Regions from separate parts of the Paenibacillus sp. JNUCC 34 genome, predicted to be linked through region 1. Evidence: riboswitches for the same ligand, from Rfam matches in the RefSeq annotation. Region 1 holds a riboswitch; each other region holds the start of a gene.
The links. Region 1 has a riboswitch for cobalamin ahead of AC2TF5_RS20645 (hypothetical protein). Riboswitches for the same ligand answer to the same signal wherever they lie in the genome.
Positions count from the first base shown of each region.

Region 2: linked by a shared signal. The riboswitch ahead of AC2TF5_RS23045 (S-layer homology domain-containing protein) and the one ahead of AC2TF5_RS20645 (hypothetical protein) in region 1 are both predicted to bind cobalamin.
Region 3: linked by a shared signal. The riboswitch ahead of AC2TF5_RS08815 (1-propanol dehydrogenase PduQ) and the one ahead of AC2TF5_RS20645 (hypothetical protein) in region 1 are both predicted to bind cobalamin.
Region 4: linked by a shared signal. The riboswitch ahead of AC2TF5_RS05435 (ABC transporter substrate-binding protein) and the one ahead of AC2TF5_RS20645 (hypothetical protein) in region 1 are both predicted to bind cobalamin.

Region 1 covers NZ_CM177770.1:4,405,498-4,413,022, forward strand. The annotation lists gene AC2TF5_RS20630 (RNA polymerase sigma factor) at 1-391, opposite strand, end outside; gene nrdG (anaerobic ribonucleoside-triphosphate reductase activating protein) at 652-1,152, opposite strand; gene AC2TF5_RS20640 (anaerobic ribonucleoside triphosphate reductase) at 1,149-3,371, opposite strand; gene AC2TF5_RS20645 (hypothetical protein) at 3,331-3,546, opposite strand; cobalamin riboswitch at 3,575-3,750, opposite strand; gene AC2TF5_RS20650 (PCYCGC motif-containing (lipo)protein) at 3,860-4,390, opposite strand; gene crcB (fluoride efflux transporter CrcB) at 4,428-4,787, opposite strand; gene crcB (fluoride efflux transporter CrcB) at 4,784-5,185, opposite strand; gene AC2TF5_RS20665 (replication-associated recombination protein A) at 5,264-6,571, opposite strand; gene AC2TF5_RS20670 (HelD family protein) at 6,807-7,525, opposite strand, start outside.
Region 2 covers NZ_CM177770.1:4,923,629-4,931,153, reverse strand. The annotation lists gene AC2TF5_RS23060 (sensor histidine kinase) at 1-520, shown strand, start outside; gene AC2TF5_RS23055 (ABC transporter ATP-binding protein) at 620-1,387, shown strand; gene AC2TF5_RS23050 (ABC transporter permease) at 1,393-3,804, shown strand; cobalamin riboswitch at 3,944-4,144, shown strand; gene AC2TF5_RS23045 (S-layer homology domain-containing protein) at 4,298-7,525, shown strand, end outside.
Region 3 covers NZ_CM177770.1:1,870,060-1,877,584, reverse strand. The annotation lists gene AC2TF5_RS08835 (sensor histidine kinase) at 1-139, opposite strand, end outside; gene AC2TF5_RS08830 (ANTAR domain-containing response regulator) at 132-704, opposite strand; gene AC2TF5_RS08825 (EutP/PduV family microcompartment system protein) at 773-1,204, opposite strand; gene eutS (ethanolamine utilization microcompartment protein EutS) at 1,216-1,569, opposite strand; gene AC2TF5_RS08815 (1-propanol dehydrogenase PduQ) at 1,766-2,908, opposite strand; adenosylcobalamin (AdoCbl) riboswitch at 3,298-3,449, opposite strand; gene AC2TF5_RS08810 (PhzF family phenazine biosynthesis protein) at 3,798-4,682, opposite strand; gene AC2TF5_RS08805 (superoxide dismutase family protein) at 5,181-5,819, opposite strand; gene AC2TF5_RS08800 (GNAT family N-acetyltransferase) at 6,047-6,565, opposite strand; gene AC2TF5_RS08795 (sugar phosphate isomerase/epimerase family protein) at 6,999-7,525, opposite strand, start outside.
Region 4 covers NZ_CM177770.1:1,185,543-1,193,067, forward strand. The annotation lists gene AC2TF5_RS05420 (Cof-type HAD-IIB family hydrolase) at 1-785, opposite strand, end outside; gene AC2TF5_RS05425 (metal-dependent hydrolase) at 1,011-1,724, shown strand; gene lplA (lipoate--protein ligase) at 1,930-2,931, opposite strand; cobalamin riboswitch at 3,197-3,403, shown strand; gene AC2TF5_RS05435 (ABC transporter substrate-binding protein) at 3,646-4,644, shown strand; gene AC2TF5_RS05440 (FecCD family ABC transporter permease) at 4,641-5,687, shown strand; gene AC2TF5_RS05445 (ABC transporter ATP-binding protein) at 5,684-6,505, shown strand; gene AC2TF5_RS05450 (L-cystine transporter) at 6,713-7,525, shown strand, end outside.

The DNA of each region.
Region 1 (7,525 bases):
AAAGCGGAATTCTCAACCTATCGTTCAGGTTGTCTGCGGCTGCACGGATAATGCGGCTGAGCTCGCCGGATAGCGCCGCTTCCTCCGGTTTCCCAGCTTCTACTCCACCGCAAAACTTGTCCACAGCCTCTTTGAACTCAACGCTGGGCATTATCCTTTGTCTCCGGGCCCATTTCCGGCGATGGTTTTTGTGCAAGCGGATGGCAATAGAGATCAGATATGACTTCGGATTGTGATTGGCATCCAATTTGTGGAGCATCTCCATCGCCTTTAGAAACGTTTCCTGATACAGATCATCCGCATCCGCTTTATTTCCGGCTAAGCGGTAACAAAACCCGTATACGGCTTTTCCGTACATATCCACAAGATTGCTGAATTCATCGATATCCAATGAGGTTCTCCTTTCCGAATGATCATTCAACTATACATTGTCATCACCTTGCACTTGGTTCACAAATTGAATTAAAACGATAAAAATTATCCTATTTCGAGCATAAGTTATTGACCACCCGGTGACCATAAGTAATTGATAACCGAAAAAAACACCGGTAATCCCGGTGTTTCAATGCATCAACATACGAAAGAGGCATGCCCCTTACAGGTTCTAGTAACCTGAAGGGCATGCCTCTTTATTGTTTTCAGACCTTTTCATCATAGGGAAACTTCCACCACGCAGCCTTTCTCCACACTTGAAGCAACATTTACCAGACGCTGATTCCGGCTTCCACGAAATGATAATGAAGTATCTCTCTCCCGTTGTATAAACTTACCGTCAACAATAACATCACACAGAAGCGCCAGCTGCCTTAGCTTCGGCTGTCTCATAACCGCCTCAAAGGTAAAACCTGTATAAGCCCATACATTTTTATCAGGACAGCACTCCCGGAAGTCAGACAGAAAACTAATGCATTCCTCCGCTGAGAAAAAGGGATCTCCACCGCACAACGTAACTCCTTCCAGCAAAGGATTACATGCAATTTCCTCTAGAATTCGAGTTTTCAACTCATCAGTGAAGGGTTCCCCAGCTTCAAAATCCCATGAAGCCGTATTGAAGCACCCGGCACAAGCATGACGGCAGCCGCTGACAAACAGAACGGCACGGACTCCTTGGCCTTCATTAATGCTTTCCGGTATATAGCCGCATATGTTCATCGGTGTTTAACCCGATCCTTAACTTCAGCCTGTTTGGCTGAATTGAATCGCTCCGTATAGTTGCCCGTTAAATAACCTGTTACTCTGCGTAGACGATGGAACAGCACCTTGTCCTCCTCGACCCCGCATTCTGGGCAAGATGCACCGATAATTCCTTCGTAATCACAGACAGGACACCGATCCAATGGATGATTAACGGAAAAATAACCAATGTCTTGTTTAAGCGCAAATTGGACTATATTCCGGAATGCAGCCGTATTTTGCCGTGCGTTGCCGTCAAGCTCTACATACGAGATCGCACCCGCATTACACAGCTTATGGAATGGTGCTTCCCATTGAACCTTCTGAAAAGCAGCGGCTGGATGATACACGGGAATATGAAATGAATTCGTATAGTACTCCCGATCGGTTACACCCGGTATACTGCCAAATGTGGTTCGGTCCAGCTTTGTGAATTTTCCGGACAGCCCTTCTGCTGGAGTGGCAAAAAGCGTGATGTTCAAATCATACTGCTCGCTCATGGCATCACAGTAAGCACGCATCCTTCCAACGATATCGAGCGCCATCTTTCTAACCATCTCGTCTTCGCCATGATGTTGTCCTGTTAAAGCTTTCAAACACTCCGCAAGACCAATAAAACCAAGTGCCAACGATCCGTGTTTTATAAGTTCTGCGACCGCATCGTCTGGGGCAAGCTTCTCCCCACCTTCCCAGACCCCCTCGCGCATCATAAAATCCGAAGCCTTTGCCGGCTGCTTGGCTTGAATTTCATACCGGTGGATCAATCCTTCCACTGCAATCTTCATATAACGTTCCAAACTTTCGAAAAACCCGCTCATATCTGGATCTTGTCGCTTATCCATTACTATGCCATGCTCAATCCCAAGCCGTACGAGGTTGATCGTGTTAAAAGACAAATTCCCTTTCCCACTCAACCGATTTCTGCCGAAACGGTCCGAAATTGTTCGTGTACGGCACCCCATAGTCGCAATGATCGTATCTGGATCTTCCGGTCGGTAATAGGGAAGATTGAACGACGCGTCTACATTTACAAAATTTGGATATAATCGGCGACTGGAGCACTCTACCGCTTTTAGGAACAGATCGTAGTTCGGATCACCTTCCGCCTGATTAATCCCGTTTTTACATTGAAAAATATGCTGCGGGAATATCGGTGTCTCTCCACGTCCAAGTCCTCTCATTGTAGCGTCAAGAAGTGCATGAGAAACTAATCTTCCCTCTGTAGAAGTGCACATCCCGTAATTTAACGAGGTAAACGGAATTTGCCCCCCAGCCCGACTGCTCATCGTGTTCAAATTATGGATCAGAGATTCCGCGGCTTGCTTGGTCTCGTTTATAGTCTCTGCATATGCAAACTTATATGTATGAGGATAAATCTCTTCAAGCGAGTGGTTATCCATATGCAGCTCCAAGTCCGAAATGTCTTTTCCTAAGTTCATGTCGCCTTCACTGAAATAAGAAAGCCCTTTTCGAAAATGCTTACGGAAGGACTTACCCACGTAAGGCGCCAAATCCCAATCTATCTTATTGCCAGATACCCCGCCGAACTGACTGTTCTGCTGAGACTGAAATATGATGGCTACCAGTGCCATAGCGGTCATGATGCTTTGTGGAGGACGGACCGAACCGTTCCCCGTATTAAAGCCATTTGCCAGCAGCCGATCAAATGGAATGAAAATGCAATTGGTCGTTCCGAGTGCATATTGATCTAAGTCATGTACATATACATATCCGTTTTTTACAGCCTCGTTCAACGGTTTTGGCAGCATAAAACTGGTCGCCATCCACTTGGCATATTCCGATCCGATCCGGCTCATTTTCCCACTGAAAGATTCACCGTTCAAATTGGCATTTTCCCGAAGCAGATCCAGATCTTTAACACCGATAACGTTGGTGCTGATCTTGTACAGCTCTCCGCGCATTATACGTTCTCTGTCACGTGCCTCACGGTACTCTGTATAAGCTTCAGCTGTTTGCTTATAACCGGTTTCATTCAAAAAATGTATGACAAGGTCTTGTATTTCTTCCACAGACATTTGCTCCAAGCCAACCGTCTCAGCTTCTACCAATGTACCGATCCGGGACGATGCCTCATATCTGGAAGTTCCTTCAGTAGCCTGAAAAGCTTTATTCACCGCACTCATAATCCGTGTAACTTCAAACGTCACACATGTTCCATCCCTCTTGATTACCTTCATTACGAATTCCTCCTATGGCAAATACCTTTACAGGCGTATTAACCAACCCCTCACGGTGTGCGGTACGATCGAAGTGGACAATAAAAAAGCATGCTGCCGCAAATCGGCGGAATACATGCTTCATAAAGAACCGTTTAATCCAGTCAAGTAGAAACGGACCAGACAACCCTTCCATTCGAAACACTTCCTATCAACCGTAGGCACACCGTGTTGTCATAATGGCAGGTATCTGGCTTCAGTTCACGAACTGGCGGAGTTAACGAGATTGTTTCTTATGTTCGCCTCAAGAAACTGTTACAGTGGCGGGACCGCTCCGGATTTTCACCGGATTCCCTTTTAAGACCGGAGTGATCCGATCGACCATTAAGCACTATATATAGTTGTCATATCAAAGAATATAACAACATATAGATTTTAACTGTAACATTTATCATAGGCGAAACTCCCAGATCGTGGTGCAGCGTGACATGGCGGTCAGCCACAAGATTTTAATTGGTTTCTGTCGGCATTGGGGTAGGAGTCGGTTTCGCGTAACCCGTCTTATACTTTTCATCGATTGTGTTGCGGATTTCAGTCAAGCTTTTTCCTTCACTGTCCATCTTGGCTGATTCTACTGCGATTTCCAGACAAACACCACAGCGTGTGCCGTGATCATCCCACACAATGCTGCCGTCTTCTTTAACTTCATTAATGAAGCAGTTCAGATTACTCTTGTGCCCTGCACTTTCACCGCAGCCACAGTAGCATGGAATCCAGGTAAGCACATCTTTTTCCTGGGCTGCGAGTGCATAAATAGTGCGCATCTCATCGCTTTTACCATCCAAGAACGTTGGCAGCTCCTTCGCAGAGGCTCTAGCTTCTTGAAGATCTCCATTAGCAAGCTTGTTTTGTGAATCATGTTCGTGAACCGTTTCAGTTCCTTGCATGCTCTCTTCCGGCTCTTGTACCTTCTCAGCACCGCAACCACCCAGCACTAGACCTGCAGACAGCATCAATACTGTAAATTTACATTTGTACATTATTTATTTCCTCCCCATAATGGCCACACAACAAGTTCTAAACCTGAGCCGCTATATAGAGTCCTGTCCATGCCCCTGCAAGACCCAGCATAACCGATATGAGCACATATAAGAATGCTTGTATGTATTGCTTGTTTCCTGCCAAAGTGACCGCTTCATAACCAAAGGTTGAAAATGTGGTAAACGCCCCACAAAAGCCGGTTCCGAGCATTCTGTAAACAGCTTCAGGAAGATGGTCCGCATAACCGGCAAGAAGTCCAAGTATGATGGAACCGGCCAAATTTACGAGAAGCGTAGCCCACGGGAATGTCCCCTGTGCTTTTTTTCCAAGCCAAATACCAACGCAATAACGGGAAACCGCTCCGGCTATCCCGCCTAATCCTATCCACAAAATCACACTGCCGCACCTTCTTGCTTCGAAGACATCTTCCGTCCCAGCCAAACACCGATACAGGACATGAGCAGACCGCCAACAACACTTAAGACTACATAGATCACGGCGACTACGTTCTGACCGTTACCGATTAACCTGACTGTATCCACTGTAAAGGTTGAGAATGTCGTAAACGCCCCCGTAAACCCGGTACCGATGAGCAGACGAACCTGTGTTGAAATATGTGCGGAAGATAAGCAGTAAGTCAAAAACCAGCCTAGAAATAGACATCCTGCCAGGTTAATGAACAGGATAGCTGCCGGAAATCCATTTAATGGAGCAGGTATTATCTCATCCAGACCATAGCGGAGTAATGTACCACCGAATCCTCCCGCACCCACAAAGAGCAGGTTCTTTCCCATACAATTTCCCTTCCTTACCGTAACATTCAAGATGTACAACATGAAATTTATTCAATGAATCAAGTGTTTCGAATTCCTTTACTCGTCTCTGCGCAAACGTTGGTTATGGGATATTTTAGCTTCATTTCCCTGTTCTGTCGCCTGATAAAACACCCGATGCGCAAGCTCCTTCGGTAAATAATCCTGCTTCACGTAATGTCCAGGATAGTCATGAGGATACTTGTATCCCGCATGTCCAAGTTTGACGGCTCCTTGATAATGAGTATCGCGTAAATGGAGCGGAACCTCAGCCGATTTGAATTCCTCCATAGTAGACATGGCACGTGATATAGCGGTGTAAACGGCATTGGATTTCGGGCTCTCCACAGCAAAAAGAATCGCTTGTGCAATGTTCAGTTTGGCCTCAGGCCAACCATTGTTACGATAAGCCTCCAATGCACTGACAGCTTGTACCATCGCCTGCGGATTAGCAAGCCCGATATCCTCACTACTAGCCGCAATCAGACGGCGAATGAACACCATCGGATCCATACCAAGCTTCTCTACAGCGTATAAAAACCAGAATAGCGCAGCATCGCTGGAGCCGCGAATGCTTTTGTGGAAAGCGGATAGGACGTCATATTGGGTTGACTCATCAGCCCGGACGGTTGGACGCCGGATTGATTCCTCCGCAACCTCAAGTGTTATATGAACGGTGCCATCCGAAAGGGGAGGTGTCGTCATTGCCGCCAATTCCAGGGCATTCAAGGCCCGGCGGATATCACCGTTCGCCATGGATGCGATATGATCCAGTGCCTCTTCATCCACTTGAAGTTGCATAAAGCCAAGCCCTCTATCCTTATCCTGAAGCGCACGCTTCATAGCAATGCAGGAATGTTCCTTATTCAGCGACTGCAGCTGAAACAAGGTTGAGCGGCTCATAAGAGCCCCATTCACATAATGAAACGGATTTTCCGTAGTGGCACCAATAAAGATGATTGTTCCCTTTTCAACCGCGGGCAGAAGAGCGTCCTGACGGGAGCTGTTGAACCGGTGTACCTCATCCAGAAACAGAATCGTCTTTGTACCATACAATGATTTGTTACTTTGCGCCTGTTCAATCACTTCACGTACATCCTTAACAGAAGCTTCTACTGCATTAAGCCGTACGAATGACCCTTGGGTATGTTTCGAAATGATATGAGCGAGCGTTGTTTTACCGCAGCCGGGCGGACCATACAGTAAAATTGAAGATACTTGATCCGCTTCAATTGCACGCCGAAGCAGTTTACCCGGCCCTACAATATGTTCTTGTCCAATATATTCATCCAGGTTGGAAGGACGCATCCGGTCAGCCAGAAGCCGGGAATCGCGATCCTCTTCACGACCGAAAGAGAATAAATCCATCATTACACTTCCTTGTTTGAATCATAACAGCGTAACAGCGTCATGATCCGTAATCTGCTTTTCTTATCATATCACAATCTTTCATTCACTTACGATTTATCGCTTTGCACAATTTAGGCTATTCCTATCAACAAATCGGTCTGATCAACGAAAAGAAACCTGAGGCTGTTTATGCCCCAGGTTCTATTATATAGCGCAACTAAACATATTTACTTTAGGTAGCTAAACCTAACTGTTAGACACCATCTGGCCATCCCTGAGATGCGATCTCAGGTTGATCTGCCACGACATAAGAAGGAAGCTGTTCTCCATTTAGCAGCCATAACTCATGCAATGCACGTGTACACCCAACATACATGAGCTTGGCGTCCCATGCTTTTTCCGCATAGTGAGCGCTGTCTGCGTCAGCAACGATAACGGCATCAAATTCAAGCCCTTTAGAGAGGTAAACCGGAAGCACAGATATACCGCCCTGATAGGTTTGTTTGCTTCCATCTATCAAATGAAGCTCAGGCCACTCAGCCGCGAGCAACTCGTGGAGCTCCTTCGCTTCCCGGAGTGTACGCGTCAAGATCGAAACGGTCCGGTAGTTCCCCTTCGAGAGGAGATGACGCAGTGCACGGCGGAGATCCTTCTCTCTGCCTGCCGCCCCGTTATAGCGTACAAGCCGTACAGCATCTCCGCTTCGGAAGACAGGCACGGCAAGCAGATCACTCCCCACACCTTTTTCCAGTATGCCATTTACAAATTCTATAATCTCCATCGTAGATCGGTAACTTCGCGTCAATGCAAAGTAGGCTCTGCTCTCGGGTTCAAATAATGTACTCATCTCTTCCCAGGCATGAACGCCGCGGTAGGCATGGATACCCTGCGACAGATCTCCTAATATCGTAAAGGAATGCCCCCTTACGAAGCGATCCAAAAGTGCAACCTGGAACGGCGAGAAATCCTGTG
Region 2 (7,525 bases), 520 kb from region 1:
TGTAGATGATCTGCTCTTGCATGCATTAAAAGAGTTAGGGCAAATTTCTGTCTGTCCAACAGAGCAATATAGTAAAGAGATCCTGTTGAATATCATTAAGCCGATCGCTCATTCCGTTCGTACCGCCGGGATTACCTTTATCGAGCCTGCAGAGATTCCGAATGTGCTCATCAATGTGGACGCGAACCGACTGGAACAGGTGATTTCTAATCTGATTGCGAATGCCATGAAGCATACATCTTCAGGTGATTCCATCCGAATTGACATTGAACAGGAACGGGATCAGTTAACCGTCACGATTGCAGATACAGGTCAAGGAATTCTACCGCAGGATATGCCGTTTATTTTTGAACGTTATTTTAAAGGTCAGGTAAACACCCCTCCGGATAAACAAAACGAGGGTTCAGGATTGGGCTTGTCCATATGCAAATATATTATTGAAGCGCACAAGGGCTCGATTTCCTTTAAAAGCACACCGGGTCATGGAACCACTTTTTATTTTTCCATCCCATTATGCTAAGCCGCGCCCTGTAATACTTTATTAATAATCTGATAAGCAGCATGCAAGAAAAGCCCTTTACAATGGCAAATATACTGAATTGCAGGAGGGCATTAATGAATGACGGCCAAAAAAACGATGATTCATGCTACAAACCTCTGTAAAACCTACTCTACCAGCAGCGAACAATATCATGCTATTCGAAATCTCGATATCGATATTTACCAAGGAGACTTTACGGTTATTATGGGTAATTCCGGCTCAGGAAAATCCACATTACTCTATCTTCTGAGCGGACTAGATAGCGTGACAGCTGGAGAGGTGTATTATCAAGAACAACGTATTGATTCTTACAACGAAAAGAAAATGGCAGACTTCAGGGCACGGAGGATTGGATTCATCTATCAAGGAATTAATTTGGTGCCTGATCTCACGTTTGGGGAAAACATCGCATTGCCTGGCTATATCGCCGGTAACAAAAAAAATGAAGTGAAGAAAAAGGCGCTTTCGCTCATGGAAGCAATGCAGATTGAGAGCCTGCATAATCGATTGCCGGCGCAAGCTTCAGGGGGGCAGCAGCAGCGTGCAGCCATTGCAAGAGCGATGATTAATTCACCGGAAATCATTTTTGCTGATGAGCCGACAGGCAGCTTGAATTATGATCAAAGCGTTGCGATATTGGATATTTTAACGAATATGAATCGTCAAGGGCAATCGGTTGTCATGGTTACGCATGATATCAAAGCGGCTTGCAGAGCGGACCGGCTCATTTTTATTCGAGATGGCAAAGTGGGCGGCATTCTGGAATTTGATAAATATCAATCCGATAATGACGACATCCAGGACAGAGAAAATATTATATTTTCTTATGTTTCAGGAAAGGAGTGACGCGGGTGAATGCGGTGTGGACTCTTTTCCTATCTAACCTAAGAACGAAGAAAATCCAAAACGGACTCACAACGGTGCTCATTCTGTTATCTACGCTACTGCTGTCAACCGCAATGACTGTAATCTCAAATACACAAAATTTATTTACAGACATGCATACGAAAGCAAACGGTTCTCATCAAATTTTGATGTTGGGAAATGGTCTGCATGATCCGATCGTTTTCAAACAATGGTGGGATGAGCAGCAGGGGGTTACGGCGTCCGAGCTGATACCATATCGAAATCTGTCAAGAATCACCCATCAAGGAAAAGAAATTAATAATATCTATATGTTTATGATGGATACAGCAGAGCTTCCCTTTACGGTTGATAAGCTGATCTGGGCGCAAGGAGATGAAAGAAGCACCCCTGAGGTCGGGACCATCTGGATACCCACTTCGTTTTCTTATTCCAATGGAATTGAAGTAGGTGATAAGGTAAGTTTTAAAACAGGCAAGAGTACATTTGAGTTGAAGGTAGCAGCAGTTGTCGTAGATATGCCTTTTGGAGCTCCGTTCACAAGAAACGCCCGCATCTGGATGAACACGCAAGATTATAAAGATCAGTTTCAGTCATTGCAGGGAAAAGACATGTATATGATGGGACTTCGCTTTGACGATTACGATACCAATACACAGTATTGGGACCGCTTCGAGAAGCAGGCCGGTACGCAGTATCTTGAATCCAAAATGGAATTCGAATCGATATCGTCATTTTATCTAATTATGAATAAAGTAATCGGCTTTGTTATGATTTTTCTCGGATCTGTCATGCTGCTTGTGGCCTTATTCACAATTGGGTTCACGATTTCAGACGCGATATTGGCGAATTATCGAACGATTGGGGTATTGAAATCTTGTGGGCTATCTTCATTTGGAATCATTGGAACCTACATGTCTCAATATGCTTTTCTATCGATCATCGGGATTATTCCTGGGTTAGCTGCCAGTCAGTTTTTATCCAAAGTCATTGTAGAGAGCTCGCTGTCATCTTTGAAAACAAATCGTTCAGAGCTATCGATGCAGGGTAATTTCACGGCTCTAGCAGTCGGAATATGTGTATTTGCCCTGGTCATTCTATGTGTGTTGTTCTATGCCAATAAAGCCCGTTCCGTACAGCCTGTGCAAGCAATCCGGTATGGCATGTCTGAAATGGATAGCAGTAAATGGGCAAGACGTGTACGTTCGAATGGAAATCGTCCAGTTGGATTCGATCGACTTCCCGTTATGTTCGTTATTGGTCTGCGCAACATGTTGAAGAATGTGAAAGGTTCTATTCTCATGTTTATTCTAACCGTGATTACATCAGCCGTTCTTGTATTCGGATCTGTGTTGTTATACAGCGTTTATTCCATTCAACGAACGGCGTCATCATGGGGATATGACAATTCACATATTGCAGTAGAAGTCTTTAATCAAGCAGCATTTTCACGTACTCAATTTGAAGAAGATATGTTGTCCGACCCAAGAATCAAAAATTTCGGGTGGTTTGGGAATGTTACGGGAGTGGTTCCTTCAGAACTATCCGATCGTTCCGGAGATTCGAACACCTCATCCATGAATGTCTATATCGGTGTTGCTGATGGTAACTATGATGATCTGGGGTATTCCACATTAAGAGGAGCCAATCCCCTTCACAAGAACGAAATCGCTATTGGTATCAACGTATCGAAGAAGCTTAACAAAGATATTGGTGATGTGATAACGGTGTACATCAATGGAAAACCGTATTCGCTCATCGTTACAGGAATTTATCAAGCTATCGCCAATATGTCCTATTCTGCAAGAATAACGGTCGATGTGATTAAAGCAGATCATCTGGACTACAGCAATGCAGAAACATATTTTATCAACCTGCATGATAGCAGCCAGTCCGATCAGGTCGTAAGTGATATTAATGAGCAATATAAGGAAGCGCTCTCCGCATTAACTCAAAAAATGCTACTAGATTCCGTATTTAAAGAGGCTGTCGGCCTGCTTATCTTGCCAATGAGTATGATGGGATTGTTGTTTATTGTTGTCACTTGCATCATTATTTACATCACTTGTCGTATAAATATTAGAAAAGACAGCAAAACCTATGGCATTTACAAATCACTTGGCTTAACATCGAATAGGATTAGATTATCCGTAGCCCAAGGGATCGTTGCTTTATCCGTCATCGGCGCGCTACTAGGCATATACGTCGGAGTATACCTTCTGCCTATGTTGCTGGAAAATATATTAACATATTATGGGATTGTGGAAGTGCCTCTAATTATGCATTGGGGCGGTATTATTGGAGTTGCAGTCGTAAGTATCATATCGGCAGGGGTTGGTTCTTGGCTGTCGTCCAGGGTAATCGCGAACACATCCCCTCGGATATTGGTGATTGAGTAAAAATATAACGAAGTCTAGGCCCTTCTCTATATGGAAGGGTCTTATTGTTTCATGTAGGCCGTTTTTTGTACTGTCTATGAGAAATTCCTTTGTGAAATATACCAATCTTTGTTAATATAAAAAAAGTCTATCAAAATTAAATAGAAACAGCTTATATGGTGCTGATGCATAAAGTATGCGGCTTAATAGGGAAGGTCGATGAGAGTTCGACGCGGTCCCGCCACTGTAACGCAGAGCTGACAATCAAGGTAGTAGTCCACTGTTAACGATTTTAAACAGGAAGGACGATTGTCAAGCGATGAAGCGAAGCCAGGAGACCTGCCATGTAAGTGCTCTATATTTCTCACGAGGATGGGAGGGAGATGTTTATTTGTGCAGCTTGTTTATTGCTGCACTCTTGCTTGGTTATGCAAAACTGGCTACAGAACATCTTTCCATTTCGGAAAGATGTTTTTTTATTTCCATTTTGACGATGAGGAGAACGTTGACACCTATGAACAGATTGTTGAAGCAAAGTATATCTGCACTATTAAGCGTTGTGTTATTGCTTACTCTACTGAATCCACAAGTCGTGAGTGCGGCGAGTGGTCAAAGCAATACACAATTAGACAGCATGATTGAAAGTACAGTTAATTATTATAAAGAGTACTATGAGGAAGATCCTACAGCCACCATTGATTCCTGGTGGCAGCTTGTTGGCCTATGGGGCGCAGGTCAGGATTTGCAAGATGGAACGTGGAAACTGCCATCTTGGGAAACGAAAGCACCAAGACTTAAACCTGATGCCGTAAATTTAACTGATCATGTGCGGTATATTTTTGCACTGCTCGCCATGGGAAAAGACCCGGCTCACGCTTGGGAAACCGATCGAAACCTGTGGGCGGAACTTGCTACCCATCAAAATCAAGAGACGGGCGGCATTGGCGGTGTAAATAAACATATTTGGGCGATGCTTGCTCTGGATGCCGGAGAGAAGCTCGGACAGAATGTAGGCTCATGGAATGCTGAGTCCAAGCAAAAAGCGCTGCAATACCTGCTCAAAGCGCAGTATGAAGACGGCGGCTTTGGTCTGTCTGCTTCAGGAGGAGCAAACAGCGATACAGATATTACAGGCATGGCGCTGCTTGCGCTGGGGCAATACAAGGGGCAGAGTGAAGTTGATGCTGCCATTGAACGGGCCAAGAATGTCTTAAAGGATCGCCAGCTAGAGAATGGTGGTTTTAATTCTACGGGCACTTGGGGCTCTGGAGATAATTCGAACAGCTTATCTACTTCGGTATCCGGTCTGGTTGCCGTAGGCGAAGACATGATGTCGCCCGCTTGGCAGATGAACGGGAATACCGTCGTTGATGCGTATGCAGGATTCCAATTGGATGACGGCTCGTTTAAATGGAAAGCAGAAGATACCGATAAAAACGGAATGTCGACTGAACAGGCTCTTATCGGATTACTTGATATTCAGCATGGAAAGTCGGTATGGAAGCGAATTGCCGAAGGGAGTCTTCCACCGGATCGTCAGCCTGTGATATCGTCCGCATCTTCCATTGATCAAGGCACTGTAGATCCTTCGATTGAAGTGCAGCTCGTTGGCGATACGTTCTTATCCGAGGCAGTACAGCTTGACAGTTGGTCTGTGATTTCGGAGACTACTGGGCTGAACTTAAAATCAATATCGCTGCTTACGGATCAACAAGCGAAGCTTGTCTTCGAAGGTCAAGCGGCTCCAGGCTATATTTCCATTCAAGCGCTGGCAACAGCAACAGCAGGGAAAAAGACAAGTAATGAAGTTGTCATAAGTGTAAATGAAATTCCGGATCCAAACGATGACCAAACGATTGTCATTGACGAGAATGAAACCAATGTGAGTGTCGGGTCGGATCAGGATCCGCTGTCCTCAAGCAAAGTTACACTTGCATTTCCAAAGAGCGAACTGCCGCATGTAACATCGGAAACAGACAGTACTTATTTGGAAGTTGACCTGAATACGAATGTCATTTCAACATGGGATAACAAGCTTGAATTACCGCATCGCTTGAATACGAATAATGATCTTTTGCTTAACAAGATAAATGAAGTTTTGTCCTCTGCAGACAAAGAGATCAAGGGAATTGATCTGCGCGTAAAAGTAGGCGGTGATCAGGATATCCGCTTCAACCAGCATGTGACATTAACCTTGAAGGGCCAAGGACATGCAGAAGCTGGATTCATCGATGCAAGCGGGACATTTACACAAATTCCGAAATATGAGGATTCGTCGGCACATAGTGACGAGGTATACGCTTATGTCCATGATGGCGATCTAATCATTAAGACTACGCACTTTACTGAATTTATTGCCTATACTACACAAGAGAAGGAAACAACCGGAGGAGATAACGGTTCTGGCAATGGAGGAGGTAACGGTTCTGGTAATGGCAATGGTGGCGGAACCGGAGGAGACAATGGATCGGGCAATGGCGGCGGTGTAGTTCCTCCGATTACGAAAACAATTACATTGTCTGCTGAAAAACGCTCCATAGGTGAAGGAGATATTATATCACCAATAAGCGTTGCAATTCAGGATGGGGATAATGCTTTTACAGCACTGAAAAGAGCAGCTGATCAAAGAGGGATCTCAATCGACTATACTGGCTCCGGGGCTTCTCTTTATGTGCAAGCTATCGACGGCCTGGGAGAGTTCGATAAAGGCCCCCTAAGCGGATGGATGTATTCCGTCAACGGCACATTCCCGAACTATAGTGCCGGTCTTTATACATTGAACAATGGCGATACTCTCCGCTGGCAGTATACAACGAACCTGGGTAAAGATATTAGCGGCGGCCTTGATGGCGGTACTGAAAAACCAGGTCAGCCAGAACAACCAGGACAATCTGGACAACCTGGCACTTCAGGAGTTCCGGGAACAGCGGGCGGAAATACGATTCCTCCGAAGCAGATCGAAGAGTCAGCCAAGCTCCAGAGCCTTATTAACGGCTCCGCTGCATGGATATTAAACAACCGTAAGTTCTCCGTTCAAGACAACTTTAACGATTGGGATGTTTTGGCGCTGGCTCGTTCCGGCAAACAAGTGCCATCTGTGTACTACACGGTACTGGAGAGCTTCGTTAAAGAGAAAAAAGGCGAATTCCGGTTGGTTACGGATTACGAACGCATGGCATTGGCGGTAATGGCCATTGACAAGGACCCAAGCAACATCGCGGGCTATAATTTCCTGGAGAAAATTTATAACAACGAGCGTATGAAAAATCAAGGGACAAATGGGCTGGTATTTGCTTTGTTAGCATTGGATGCAAGCAAGTCAGCTATCCCTGCTGATGCGCTCTGGACAAAAGACAAACTCGTAAAACAAATCCTCAACCAGCAAAATCCAGACGGCGGATTCCCGATCAGCAAAGAGTCGAACGCTGAAAGTGACATCGATATGACGGCCATGGCGCTTCAGGCCTTGGCGAAATATCAGGATCGAAAAGAGGTCAAGGCAGCAACGGATAAGGCATTGACATGGCTGTCGTCGCAGCAGCTTCCGGGCGGTGGATTCAAGGCTTGGGGTGTCGAAACGAGTGAGAGTATTTCGCAAGTTATCATTGCCCTGTCCAGTCTTGGAAACAGTTTGGAAGATAAGAGATTCGTGAAACAAGACGGCGATTTGTTAAAAGCATTGCGTACGTATCTCAATAAAGACGGAGGCTTCGCTCATGGACGCGGAGAAACCAGCAATTAT
Region 3 (7,525 bases), 2.5 Mb from region 1:
GCACGTCGATGAATACGTCATCCTGCCCATCAGACTTCTCGAACGACGCAGCCATTTCCGTAATCCGGGCGATGTCTGCGTCGCTCAATCCCGTATGACGCTTGCAAAGATGCTTAATTCGTTCTTGGAAATCAATCATAGGAGATGACGATCGTAGTTGCAATTTCCATCATCGGACATCGTCGATCCATACTGAGTTTGCGCAAGGTTTGATAGGCTTCCTCTTCGGTACAGCCGTTCTCCTTCATCAGGATCCCCTTCGCTTTCTCAACTACTTTTCGTTCTTCCATCTTTTGCGACAGCTTCGACAAATCTTGTTCCAGCTTGCGTACTTCCCTACCTTTTGCAATCGTCACTTCCACCATGGGAATAAACGATTTTTCATCAAGCGGTTTCACCAGATAACCAAGCGCACCGATAGAGGATGCTTTTTCAATCGTTTGTTTATCACTGAATGCGGTCAAGAGGATAACTCCGCCCGCCAGTTGCTCCGATATGATTCGTTTACCCGCTTTCAGCCCATCCAGGATAGGCATTTGAACATCCAGAATGACCAAATCGGGCAGATGCTTTTTACATAATTCAATGGCCTCAAAACCATCAGAAGCTTCGCCTACTACACTGTAGTCCGCCTCTTCAAGCATCTCACGAATATCCATTCTTGTAATAGGTTCGTCGTCGACTATCACAATTTTTCCATTCATGCGTCATGCACCTCGTTGTCTACCGATATTTGCTTGTATCTCGTGAATCCTCTATCATATTGAACCGCTTACGCTTCCAAATAAGCTTGCAGCTCATCCACACCCAAATGCTGCACGGACGAAACCTCAAAAATGCGCTCCACGCCCGCCGCTTGCAAGAAGGATCTCGCTTCCGCAATGTCCTTATCCGTCTTAGCCAGTTCCACCTTGGTTACAATTCCAATGACCGGCTTGGCAAACATCGTTGCGAAGGCTGGTGGAAAATAACTTTCTTCCTTTGTACAATCTTGCACTAGCCCGATAACATCCGCATCAACGCTTGTGACAAGTAACATTTTGTATAAATACCGGTTCTCAATACATTCCCCGGGCGTATCAATAGCTTGCTCAAAATTCTCAACGGCTTGCGTCTTCTTATAGGCAATCTCTTGTCCATGCAACCGCTGGCACAATGTCGTCTTGCCCGATCCGGTGCTTCCGGCAAATATAATTTTCCTCATAGCACGATCCCCTACGTTCTCGTAATCTTCGCAGCCGAAAATCCGAGAATGTTCTGTAAGCCAAGCAACACTTCGCTCACCGCGGATTCCACGGATGATACATCACCCGTAATGACGAGCGAGCCGCTGAAGCGATCAACGAAGCCGATCTGCACGCCTGCTGCTTTGGTCGCAATGTCGGCCGAAATAATAGATGCTTCGCTCGGCGTAATAGTCATAATGCCAATGGCATCCCTCGCATCGCTTCCCAAGCCCAGTTTCTTGTAAATATCCGGATTAGGGTTCGCGATAATATGAGCCAGCGTTACCTGTTTGCCCGGCACATACTCTTGTATGACACGTTGTTTTTCGCTGTGTTGATCCATACCATCATCCCATCTCATGAAAGAAAAAGCGACATATAGCTGCAAAAAAACATAAAGACCCCTTAAAAAGTTCACGCGGAATTTTTAAGAAGCCTCTTCGCTTTTATTTGTATGCAACACGCCGTTGTGTTACTTTCACTATATTTTAACCTGCAAACAATGTCAATATCATTACGAACGAAACTCAACTCCAGATTCAGGATTGAAACATTTTGTTCAAAATTTCAACAATATCAGCTGCGGCAGGAACGCGTGGATTCGTGGCCGTACAGCCGTCTTGCAGCGCTCCTTCTGCAATTTCCTCTCTCATCTTTTCAAGCGCAGCTAATTCCACGCCGCACTCCCTGAGCGTCTGCGGCATCTGCAATTGCTTCTGAAGCTGCTTGATCGCCTGCACCAGACTACGAACGCCGCTCTTTACATTAGGAGCCGACAGTCCCAAGCTTTTGGAGATTTCGGCATATCTTGCCGCTACTGCACTACTCTCTTCTCTGCCATAACCCGGTTTGTAATCCGCATTAAATTCAATGACATGCGTCAGAAGCAGTGAATTCATACGCCCGTGCGCAATCTTGAATTTAGCTCCAGCCACATGAGCGATCCCATGATTAAGCCCGAGCGACGTAATATTAAACGCCATACCAGCTAGGCAGGAAGCATTGTGCATTTTCTCGCGCGCCTCAAGATCAGTCCCATCCTTATAGGCTCTTGGCAAATAGGCAAAGACCAGCTTGATAGCCTTCTCGGCCAACGCATCGGAAATATCGTTCGCCTTGGTGGATACGTACGCTTCAATCGCATGGGTCAATACATCCATTCCTGTGTCTGCAGTGATGAAGTTAGGTACGCTCTTGACCAATTCAGGGTCCAAGATAGCTTCTTGTGGCAACATGTCATCGGATACCAGCGGATACTTGATGTTCTTCTCCTTGTCGCTGATAACGGAGAAAGACGTCACTTCTGAGCCTGTGCCGCTTGTTGTCGGAATCGCTACGAACGGAATATCGTGCTGTTTCAATATTTTTTGAGCGAAAAGCTTCATCGCCTTGGCCGCATCAATTGCAGAGCCCCCACCAATCGCGATGATCAGGTCAGCCTGGAATGCTCCGAGCGCTTCAACGCCCTCAGTTACAACTTCAACTGGAGGATCGGGTACGATGTTGCTGAAAATGTATTGTTCGTTACTGTCATGCAGCCGTTCAAACAGCATGTTAATCATACCCGACTTGATTATAAACGGGTCTGTTACAACAAAGATCCGTCTATTTCTCCAATCCGTCAGGCGATCCAGCGCACCTTGTCCCAGATAGATGTCGGTTTTAATCGATATTTTGTCCATGTAAGGCACCTCCAAGGAGTAATTGACAACAAAAAAAGAGGCCTCTAAAAGGAGTAAATCCCTTCAAAGCCTCTTTGCTTGTTATATAATGTGCACGCCATTGTGCAGCAATCATTTAATTGTCCATCTCCACTGTACAACGTAATTCGGATGCTCGTCAACCGAATCTTGTCTGCCATGCTCGGCAAGTGAGCGGTTCATTATAAAAAAAAGGGACATGCACATCATTGTGCATATTATTCTTCATCATTGAAGAACTTCCCGCTTGCTTGTTCTTATACCTCATTGTATATGTTCGGCGGCGAGCACCTAGCTTTACCGACAGCAGCGTCGGCAGCCTATCTTGCAACGTAAAAAAGCCTAGCGAGGCGTTATACGTCACTAGACTTGTAAACCAGTCACTTTCGCCTCGAAATGACTGGCCAGACAAAGTTACTAGGCAAACGACCTGACTTAAGACCGAGCATTCGGTCTATCACAGTGGCGGGACCGCGTTGGATTTGCACCAAACTTCCATTGCCTATAACTTTTTCTATTGTGTATGACGTGAATGGATGTCCATTCGAACATTATTATAGCATAAACCATCGAGTTGGCAATATGCAGAACATAAAAATCCGTCGATTAACGCTGACATGATACGGATTAAGGGTGTATTAATCTTGTATGTTATACAACAGTAGACTGGCTGAAGGCCTGATTTTACTGGCATTGTTGTAAATTGTACAATAATTTCTTCTGAGGAGTGGCTAACAAATGACTTTCTATCTATTTTGTTGTATAAAGTGCAACAATGTAACCTTTGGCGACCAGTCACGAAGTAGTGATGTACTTTATACAACTATCCACTTCCAATTATATAGTATCGAGCTCTCTTATTATAAAAATATTAGAGATATTCCACTTCAAACTCTTTAACCAAGACCGCTGTGCCCGAAATAAAAATATCCATCTCATTTTGTCGTATGGCGTGTACATGCACTTTTCCATCCCTATTGATCTCTTGCCCCTGCTCTACGATAAATTGAATTTCATTCAAATTCTGATCTATATAGGTTAAATAGTAAGCGCCCATCACGCCCGAGGCCGTACCTGTTACCGGATCTTCAACTGTACCAGAGTAAGGGGATGAAAAATGTCTCGCATGCATGAACGCATTCTCGTCATAAGTTTCAAAACAAAAAGGATGTACAGACGCTTTGGGATTCTGGGCTAATATTTCAGGAAACTGTTTATTATTTGGCTTCATGATTTTGAAACTATCCAATTGCCTTATTGGAACTAATAAAGTCCAAATTCCTGTACTACCATAAACAATGGGCTTCGTGACATCCAAACAGTCTTCATTTAATCCCAGGGACTCTGCTAGTTTTCGGGTATCTCCATCAAAAGGAATAAATTCCGGACTCTGCTGCTTCATGCCTATTATTAGATGATCCTCAGCGTTAAAAGAAATGGGAAGTATGCCACCATTGGTTTCTATCTGGATTGAATCGCGACCTTCAAAAAAACCTCGTGTTTTCAAGCAGTATAATGATGCTATGGTTGCATGCCCGCACAGATTGATTTCATGACCCGGAGTATAATACTTCAATTTTAGGTCGGCGATCTCAGATTTCAATACAAAAACCGTTTCATTAAATCCGACCTGAAAAGCGATCTTCTGCATATCACCAGGCTTCAAATGATCGGCATCCAGAACAACTCCTGCCGGATTTCCCTGATTGGCTGTGACAGAGAATGCGTCAACATGGTACACGGTAACTTTCCCCAATAGGCTCCCACCTTCACATTTATACCCGGCCCAGGTTTAAGAATCAACACAAAACTGGGTAATATATTTTATTAAACAGGTATCGGTTATTGATTCATATTACAGTTGAAAAATTAGAGGGTTCATTTGGTGAAATCGTCGGTGCGAGTCAATCTTTTCATAATTCCACAGCATAATGATTCTTGTATCCAGTTCAGGGTAATGCCAGATTTCTGAACGAAATCCAGGTGTTCCGCCACCGATCAGGTTAAAATCAGATCCCAAAAACCAGCCATAACCGTAATGCAGATCAGGATCAAAGGTGGTTGTCCACGATGCGTGCCAACTGCTCGGTCATATCCACCTCTACCTCCGTTTCACCCTAACTCTTGCAGACTAATTATATCCTATAAATTGTAAATAAAGATAGATATATACGGAAAAATAATAAAAACGCATCTCCGTTGGGAAGATACGTTTTCTTTAACATTTACATATTCACGGAACAATTCTGATCCGTTATTTAGGGATGTTCCCGCCCATTATTCGATTACCGGAATTACCTGCAGGATCGGTTTTACCATCGTCTTCGTCTTCATGGATTATGAGCGATCGTCCAAGCAAGGAATTAGCCTGATTCTTATCTAGCGATGCATGTTTAATCAGCAGTTCTGTTTTAACTGTACCATCTTTTTCAACTACCAAATTTGGCATATCGCCAACGTGACTTCCTTCTGGGTGTTCAAGGCCATGGTGTTTATCCGTCGGATTGAAGTGTCCGCCAGCAGTCTTGAAATCAAACGACTGGATTGCGTTCTCATGTACATGGAATCCATGCTTGCCCGGGGTCAGACCGGAAACGGAAACCTTCACTTTCACACCATCGTCCACCTGTTCAAATGAAGCAACCCCTGTAGGTTCACCCGCTGCATTAAACAGCTTAACAGAAACCGAATTTGTGGATACTTCCCGAAATACCGGTTTGTCAATCTTTTCAGTAACCGCAAGATCTGGAACATTAGTTACACCATTGTGAGTAAGTGAATCGGGAGTTGTTTGCCGGACGGCATTTAATATTTCTTCAGCGTTAGCTGCAGCATAGATAAGACCTAAACACAACATGGCCCCTGCAACAATTTGGTACGTTCTTTTCTTCATTTCATCGCCTCCTGTCTGTAGTACTCACCTATGCCCCATTTTGGGGGAAATAAACTATTATTACAGGTGATTTAGCACTTTCGACATGGAGGAAGGTCTACAACTCGTTAGGAAAGTTCCAACTCCTTTAACAAAACATCTAAAATTCTCTTTTTGCATGTTTCTCTATCCACGGCGTGTGACCATATTGTTCCAATAAGATATATCTGAAATCATGAAGGATTTTCTTATTCTTTAGTTAACAGCTTATAATACAACACGGTTTCATCCAAACTTCCATTCGAGGATCTTGCAAAATAAGGAATCCGACCCGCTTCCATATAATCCATCGACTGATATAACAGATTTGATGGATCACCTGCTCTAGTATCCAGAACGATTAAAGTTCTTCCTTCTATTACAGCTCTCTGCTCTGCCGTGTGCATAAGAAGTCTTGCGATGCCTCTTTTTCGAAAATCCGGGTGCACCATCAATTTCATGATTTCTGCACGGTGGGAGGCGTTGCGCTTCATAGCCAAATGCAGTTGTATCGTACCAACTATTGTTCCCGCCATAGAAGCAGTGAACATCATAACGCCAGTTTCCGTCACACTCTCCCAATAAGCTCTAGCTTCTTTCTCTTCAACAGGCGCCAGAAAACCAATCGAAGCCCCATCTTCCACTACGCGAATCAACAAATCTGAAAATTCTTCCACCATCACAGCATTCATAGATGTTACTTCGGATATAGTGATTCCATTCTCCATACTCGCTTCCTCTTTCTTCAATATGATGCCGACTGATCGGTTTCTTCTTCCCCAAAACTCACCTGTACAAACTACTCCAGCATAAGCTCCATCGGTTCTACACAGTGCTTGTAGCCGTTGCGCTTGTAAAATTCTATTTATCCCCCTGAATAGCTTGATCCAAAAACACCCTGCACTCTTCATAAAAATCTTCGTAATGCTCTTCCGCTATCTTAACTTCGTTATATTCGTTGGTGAAATCCCACCTCATTCTCACTAGCTGATCGATATGGGACGTTAAATATTCCATCCTTTCATAGATCGCAACAACCAACAGGCTAACCAAGAATTCTCGGTTAGCCTGTTTTCACAGCAAATGAACATAATTTTAAAATAATCCGCTTAATATAATCAAACTATAATAGCAGAAGCCCATCCTAGCTAGCTTAAGTGATTACACTTCATCCCAGATACGTCTCAGATTTTCAAGACCAAGCCGTGTACCTTCACGGCACTCCTCCATACCTTCGAACTCCAGTGTGATATCTCCGTCATAACCAGATTCCTTGATCAAGCGCAGTACCCGGCGTACATCGACATCCCCCTGACCAAAGATGGAACCACGCAAATAGTTGCCGTGTGACGTACGGAACCAGTCACCGCTGCCCGGGTTCTGATCGAACGGACGAATATAAAAATCCTTCACATGGATAAGTGAGGCGTATGGTAAGTTGCGTTTCACACCGACAAGCGGCTGCTCATCCACACACAAGAAGTTGCCAATATCGAGAGTCGTTTTGAAGTTCGGACGGTCAACCGCCTGCAGCACGCGCTGTACCCGGTCGCTGGCCTGAACACTGACTCCATGGTTCTCAATCGTTGTGGTAATACCGAACTGAGCGGCATAATCAGCAATGATCCGGCATCCCTTTACGATCTGTTCCAAGTTGTCCTCCAGGTAATTGATACCATGCTTCTCCG
Region 4 (7,525 bases), 2.8 Mb from region 1:
TTCTCGATTACATGTTTAACGCCATCTTCGTTGTTGCTGAGCGTTATATAATCCGCTAATTGCTTGAGCGGCTCAATAGCATTGCCCATGGCAACACCAAGGCCTGCACATTCCAGCATTTCGTGATCATTCCAGGAGTCGCCAATCGCAATGGTCTGTTCCAAAGCGCAGTCAAAATGATTCGCAAGGAACGTCAAAGCATGGCCTTTCGTACCTTCTTTATGCATGAATTCCAGAAAATATGGTTTGGATTTCGTGATATGCATTTGATCGCCAAGCAGCTCCTGGAATACCGGAATCAGCTCGTCGAGATAAGCAGGATCATCGATGATCAGCATTTTAGGTGTAGGCTGTTCGATCACTTTGATGAAATCAGGTTCAATATAATAAGGCGTGCGATTCAGTGCACAATAATCGATCAGTTTTTGGTTCTCTTCCCGGGAGTATAGCTTGTCATCAATATAAGTCTGCAGATGCAGATTATGCTCCACACAGTACTCATACAGCTTTCTGGCAGCGTCAACGGGAACATAGCGTTCATAGAGAACCTCTTCGTCCAGCAAATTCTTAATCAAAGCCCCTTGATAAGTGATGATCGGCACATTTAGTCCAGTTTGGCGAGCAATCGCTTGTGCGGATGCATAGGCACGTCCAGTCGCCAGTGTTACTACAACACCCTTCGCAACAGCTTGCTCTAACGCTTGTTGGACACCCGGGGTAACTTCTTTATCGTCATTGATGAGTGTGTCATCGATGTCGATAGCAATCAGTTTGTATTGGGTCATGGTTGTCTCTCTCCTTTTTATCTCTATCTTAACTCTATTGTACCGCTTGCGGCGTGGATTTCAATTCGGCCAGGATCATATTGTCCATAGAGTGGAAAGGGTAGACAAAAGGAGGGTTTTTTTGCTATACTAAAATGCCGAACATACATTCCCGTATGTATTACGGCTGAAAGAAATGAACGGGCTCAAACAAGACAACGAGAGAATGAAAGGAAGTCATTTATTATGATGGGAAGAGCCCATTTGGTTATTAGCACCGGCGTCACCTTGTCGGTCATGGGGCTGGCCGGAATTCCCGTTACACTCCCGGCTGCGGCTGCGGCCGCAGTCAGTTCGCTACTTCCTGACATCGATGAGCCGAACTCCATTTTGGTCAGAACGGTCATCCCAACAGGACTGCTGCGTGTGCTTCAGTTGGCATTGATTGTGGGAGCCGTATTTATTTTTTACTACGGACAGGATTATGCTCCGTGGAATCTGGCATTGGCGGGTCTGATTGCCGTCGTATCCTTTCTGCCCGGACGGACGCTGCGTCATATCGTGATGTTTATGATTGGTCTGGGACTTCTTCAGTTCGGCCAAGCCTTCAGTCCGTGGAACACAATTGCCGGTTGCGTACTGATGATTTCCACGCTCGTTTCCCATCGTGGTCTGACACATACTGCATATGCTGCGGCAGGCTGGACTATGCTGCTCTATTTCGCAACAAAAGGAACAGCGGGAGGGGAGAGCTTATGGATTGCAGGTGGAATGTCTTATGCCCTTCATTTGGCCGCCGATATGCTAACGAACAGGGGAATACGACCATTACCCCCGCTGAAATTTAGAGTGAAGTTCAAACTAATGAGCACAGGAAGTAAATGGGGTAACACAGTAGAGAACGTGTGCATCGTGCTCACACTCGTCCTTCTCTTTTATGTATTCATCGCATCCAAATAATACGAACGGGGGGTGTCCCAAAAGGTCCATGACCTGGGACGCCCTTCATGTCTGTTGTAAGACGCTACCTGTAGAATCGTTCCTACTTAAGAAGTGCACAATAGTAAAACCAAGCAGGCCACCCAAGGATCAAGAATGAATCCTCGAGTGACCTGCTTTTTTTGAAAGATATCCCTGTTAGAATCGTGACGTCAGTATTGTTGCTCTACTCCTCTAAAAAGATCAGACCGATCAGGTCATCAAACTCCAGATTGCCGAAGTAATGCTTGACGTCAATGGATGAGAGGGCTTCTCTTACTTCATTCTCTTCGTAACGTCTGCCGCGAAGCGCATTTTCGATATCGGCGACATCGCCTACACCGAAGAAGTCGCCGTAAATTTTTATTTCACCGATATGTCCGTCTTTAATATTCATGCGGATGTCGATAATGCCGACCGGGAATTTTTTCGCGTGTTTCACATTGCTTTCTGGTGATAAGCCATAGTTCCAGTCCCAGTTTTGGTAACGCTCTTTGGAGATTTGATTTATTATTTCCCAGTCCTTCTCTTGAAGAACGTACTGTGGAACCTGATCAGGCTCCATACTAAAAATCGAACGTAGCAGCTCTGCGCGGAACTGTTCAATCGTCATATCCGTACCCAGCAGCTCCTTAATGTTCGCCACCCGGCTACGGACGGATTTCGTACTCTTTGATTTGAATTTTTCCGGGTTAACTTTAAGTGAAGCTTGTACTTTGTCTAGATCCAGGTCGAACATTAAAGTCCCGTGGCTGAACATGCGTCCCCGTGTAGAGAACTGGGCGTTGCCGGAAATCTTTTTCTCTCCGACTTGAAGGTCATTACGGCCGCTGAGCTCAGCGGGAACACCCATTTTTTGAAGGAAATCGATAACGGGTTGGGTAAACTTTAGGAAATTATGAAATGACTGGCCATCGTCCTTTGTAATAAAGCTGAAATTAAGATTGCCGAGGTCATGGTATACAGCACCACCTCCGGACAATCGCCGAACAACCTGTATATTGTTGTCACGGACAAACTCCTGATTGATTTCTTCAATCGTGTTCTGGTGTTTGCCGATGATAATCGACGGCTGATTAATGTAGAAGAGCAAATAGCTGTCTTCCATAGGCAAGTGCTTCAAAGCGTATTCTTCAATCGCTAGGTTAATGGAAGGATCATGGATTCCCTGATTATCGATAAAGAGCATATGTACGCCTCCGTATAGTTTCTTTTCTGGTATAAAGCTTCAGATCTATTGTAAACCAATGTCCGGCTTTAGGGCAAAGGGGGAGGGGCAATTCACAGGCGCATACGAATAAATACGTGAGATATCTATGATGGTTATACAGGCGGAAATAAGGTCCACGGCAAGCGGGGAGCGGCTATTCAATTTTTCTCTGTGAAGTTTCAGGTTGTAAGCCGAGAGGATATTTCATATAATCGTCAAAAGAGAAGTAAGCTTGGCAAAAAAGAATATTCAATACTCGCGAGGTCCTGGAGAATAAGCAAAGCATATGTTTTGCTCCCGGGTTAAAAGGGAAGTCGGTGCAAGTCCGGCGCGGTCCCGCCACTGTGAATCAGGGATATCCTCCATTACTGCCACTGGCCTGAACAGGGTCGGGAAGGCGGAGGTGTCATTTCAACCTGTAAGTCAGGAGACCTGCCCGCGTAATGATCTGACGGTCCTTCGAGGAAAGGATTACGTTTGGCGGACCTAATGTGGGTGATGTGTTGTACTATAGCTAAACTCCCATTAATTGGATGAGGTTCATTGTTTCCGAAACGTAGCCCCTGATTCTTCTGCGGAGAAATCAGGGGCTTTTTTGTGGTTGGATGTAAGGATTTCCGTCAGAAATCAGGTTTATTGAGTACCTAAGGCAAGCCGGTGTTGTTCTCAAACTAGGGTTAGGAGAGAAAATCGATGAAAAAAATAATGAAGTCATGGTCCGCCATGTTGGCGGTACTGATGCTGGTCCTGTCGCTGGCAGCTTGTGGAGGAGAAACAGATCCGAAGGAGGCGACCCCTGCACCAGAGGCTGAACAAGGGCAGAAACCGGAAGCACCTGCCTCTGAAACTACCAAAACGGTTTATCCGTTAACTTTAAAGGATGCTACAGGCGAGGAAATGACATTTGATAAGGCTCCAGCAAAAGTTGTATCGCTGTCTCCTTCTGAGACGGAAAAATTGTTCGCGCTTGGCTTGGATGAAGAAATTGTCGGTGTATCCGAAGTGGACGACTACCCGGAGGCAGCCAAATCCAAGCCGAAAATGGGCGGTTATGATATGGATGTTGAGGCCATTGTTGCTTCAGGCGCGGATGTTATTTTTACAGCGGCGATGAATGAACAGAACGTACAGAAGCTTCGCGACCTCGGAATCAAGCTGTTCGTGAACGACCCTAAGACGATTGCTGAAGTCATGGACAACATTAAGGTAGTTGGAGAGATTACGGATCGTCAGGTGGAAGCTCAAGGCATCGTAGATCAAATGCAGAAGGATATGGACCTCGTGAAAGAAGCGGTTAAATCCGTAAAAGATGAGGATAAGAAAAAAGTGTATGTGGAGTTCTCACCGGGTTGGACGGTAGGAAAGGGCACATATCTGGATGAGATGCTCAATATAAGCAATTCAGCCAATGTGGCTGGCGACAGCGAAGGCTGGTTTGAAATCAGTGAAGAGAAGATTATTGCAGCGAATCCAGATGTGATTTTGTATTCCAGCAATGTCGTGGATGAATCCACCAAAAAAACTTTGGATCAAATCATTAAAGAACGAAGCGGCTGGGATCAGATCGAAGCTGTGAAAAACAATAAGCTGATTAAAATTGATGACAATCTGATCAGCCGCCCGGGACCTCGTGTAACTCAAGGATTGGTTGAAGTAGCGAAGGCGGTCTATCCGGAACTGATGACCCCATGAGTAAAAAACTTGCGGGTTATGGAACGGGTGGGCTCCTGCTCTTACTGCTGACGCTGATCGTCAGCCTCGGCATCGGCTCCGTCCATCTGCCCGTTAAGGATATTGGAGCCATGCTGGTTCATCGATTGCCCTGGATCGGAGACTCGATCACTCCCAACTGGGAAGTAGCTTCCGAGCAGATCATCATGAAGGTGCGACTTCCCCGAATACTGCTCGGTATGCTGGTTGGGGCATCCCTTGCGGTGGCCGGTGCTGCTTTTCAAGGTGTGCTTAGAAATCCGCTCGCCGATCCGTTTACGCTCGGTGTATCCTCCGGTGCATCACTTGGTGCTGCGTTTCTGATCTTCTACGGATTGCAGTACTCTTTTGCGGGTGCCTGGACCCTGCCGATCGTTGCATTTATGACCGGGGCGATCACACTGTGGATTGTGCTGCTCCTCGCCCGAGATCACGGTAAGATACCGACTAATGCATTGATTTTGTCAGGTGTGGTTATGCAGTCCTTTTTAGGAGCGGTAGTTTCATTCTTGACGGTAATGTCACGAGACACGCTAACGGATATTCTATTCTGGACGATGGGAAGTTTAAGCATGCGGGGATGGTCATATATAGCTGTCCTTTTCCCGTATTTTACTGTAGGCTTCTTATATTTGTGGAGCCGGGCGCGTACACTGAATTTGTTGTCTTTAGGTGAACGTCAGGCGGCACATATGGGGCTTAATGTCGATCGTCTGAAGACCAGTGTGCTTATTGTTGCCACCCTTCTAACGGCTGCGGCTGTGTCTGTGTCCGGTGTGATCGGCTTCGTGGGACTGGTTGTTCCTCATATGATCCGTCTCATCACCGGTTCTGATTACCGGATCATCATTCCATTATCGGCATTGGGTGGAGCGATTTTCATGGTCTGGTCCGATACGGCTGCCAGATCCATTCTGTCGCCGACCGAAATTCCGATCGGGGTAGTAACTGCATTTGTTGGAGCTCCGTTCTTTGCTTATTTGCTGTACCGGAACAAAAAGCAGCGTAGGGAGGGAAGCGTATGATCACACTTCAAGACGTAAGCAAGCGCTTTGACCGGGTGAACGCGGTGACCGGTATCGATTGGAACGTAAGTGCTCAGGAATGGTGGGGCATTATTGGTCCGAACGGAAGCGGTAAATCCACGCTGCTGCATCTTTTGTCAGGTGTGGTGTCGCCATCGTCTGGACATTTACAGTTTCGTGGCAGAGAAGTTTCAAGTTATAACAGAAAGGAGCTTGCCCGCTCTGTAGCGGTGCTTCAGCAGGAGGGGCTCGCTCCGTCTGATTTTACAGTGCGCGAGGTTCTGGAAATGGGACGTTACCCGTTTCAAGACTGGATGGGACGGGAGAAGAAAGATTCCGGACCGCTTCTGGATCGTATTATCCGAAAGCTGGAACTGGAAAAATTCGAATCCAGACGGCTTGATCAATTAAGCGGGGGACAGCGCCAACGTGCAGCCCTTGGCAAAGTAATGGCTCAGGAACCTACACTTTTGCTGCTTGATGAGCCGACAACGTATTTAGATATCCGTCATCAGCTGCAATTTATGAACATGGTTGCAGAGTGGCGCGAAGATACCGGTATAACGGTAATTAGCGTGCTCCATGATCTTAATTTGGCGGCTCAGTTCTGTGACCGGCTTCTGGTGCTTCAGGATGGAAAGATCGCGGGAGAGGGAACCCCGGCTGAAATACTGACCGAAGATTTTATCCGGCGAGTATTCCGGGTGGATCCGGCGGTCGTCAGCCATCCTGAAAATGGCGCTCCCCAGGTTCTTCTGACTGCAAACGTCTCTGATTCAAGCGTTCAGGCAGAGATCCATACGGAAGCTGGAAGATGAATCTAGTCCGGGAAAAATGGAAATATTCTATATGTAAGCAAAATTTTAAGACGGCTGATAGCCGTCTTTTTTGTATATATGGAGCATATCTTTTTTTATGAAAAAAATAGATGTCGGATCGGATTTAACGGGTAATGTTTAAAGTGCGTCCGTATTTGGAAATGAATACGTAGTAGCACTTATCAAACAAAAGGGAGGCATCAGGCGATGGAAACACTCTGGATCGTTATCAATGTCCTTGTGCTGCTTCTGCTTATCGGAATATTGTATTGGATGCAAAAAAAACACTACTCGTTTACCAAGCGGGTGTTTGCCGGGCTCGGTCTCGGTGTGCTATTCGGTGCGATTTTGCAGTTCATTTATTCGGCTGACTCGGATATCATAGCGAAATCGTCGCAGTGGTTTAATCTAGTGGGGTACGGGTATGTTCGTCTGCTGCAAATGATGGTCATACCACTAATTATGGTATCGATCATCTCTGCTATTATGAATTTGAAGGGCGGACGCAATCTCGGCAAAATGAGTGGGCTTATCATCGCTGTTCTGATATTAACGACAGGCGTAGCCGCGTCAGTAGGTATTGCAACAACACTTACGTTTGATCTGTCCGCTGAGAATATTCAGGCCGGATCTGCAGAGCACGAACAGGGGGCGCTGCTGGAACAAAAACTGGGAGATGTTTCAGACCAGACTTTGCCGCAGCAAATACTGGAGTTTGTTCCGTCAAATCCGTTCGCAGATATGACCGGTGCCAGAAGATCGTCCACGATTGCAGTTGTGATATTCTCTGCTTTTATCGGCATTGCTGTGCTAGGAATTGACCGGAAGTATCCGGAGCAAGCAGAAACGTTTCGCGGTATGGTCCGCGCCCTTTATGCCGTGGTGATGCGAATTGTAACCTTGATTCTGAGACTGACACCGTACGGGATATTGGCACTTATGGCCAAGACGATAGCAGGAACGGATCTTCAAGTCATTCTAGACCTTGTCGATTTTGTTCTGGCGTCTTATGTAGCGCTA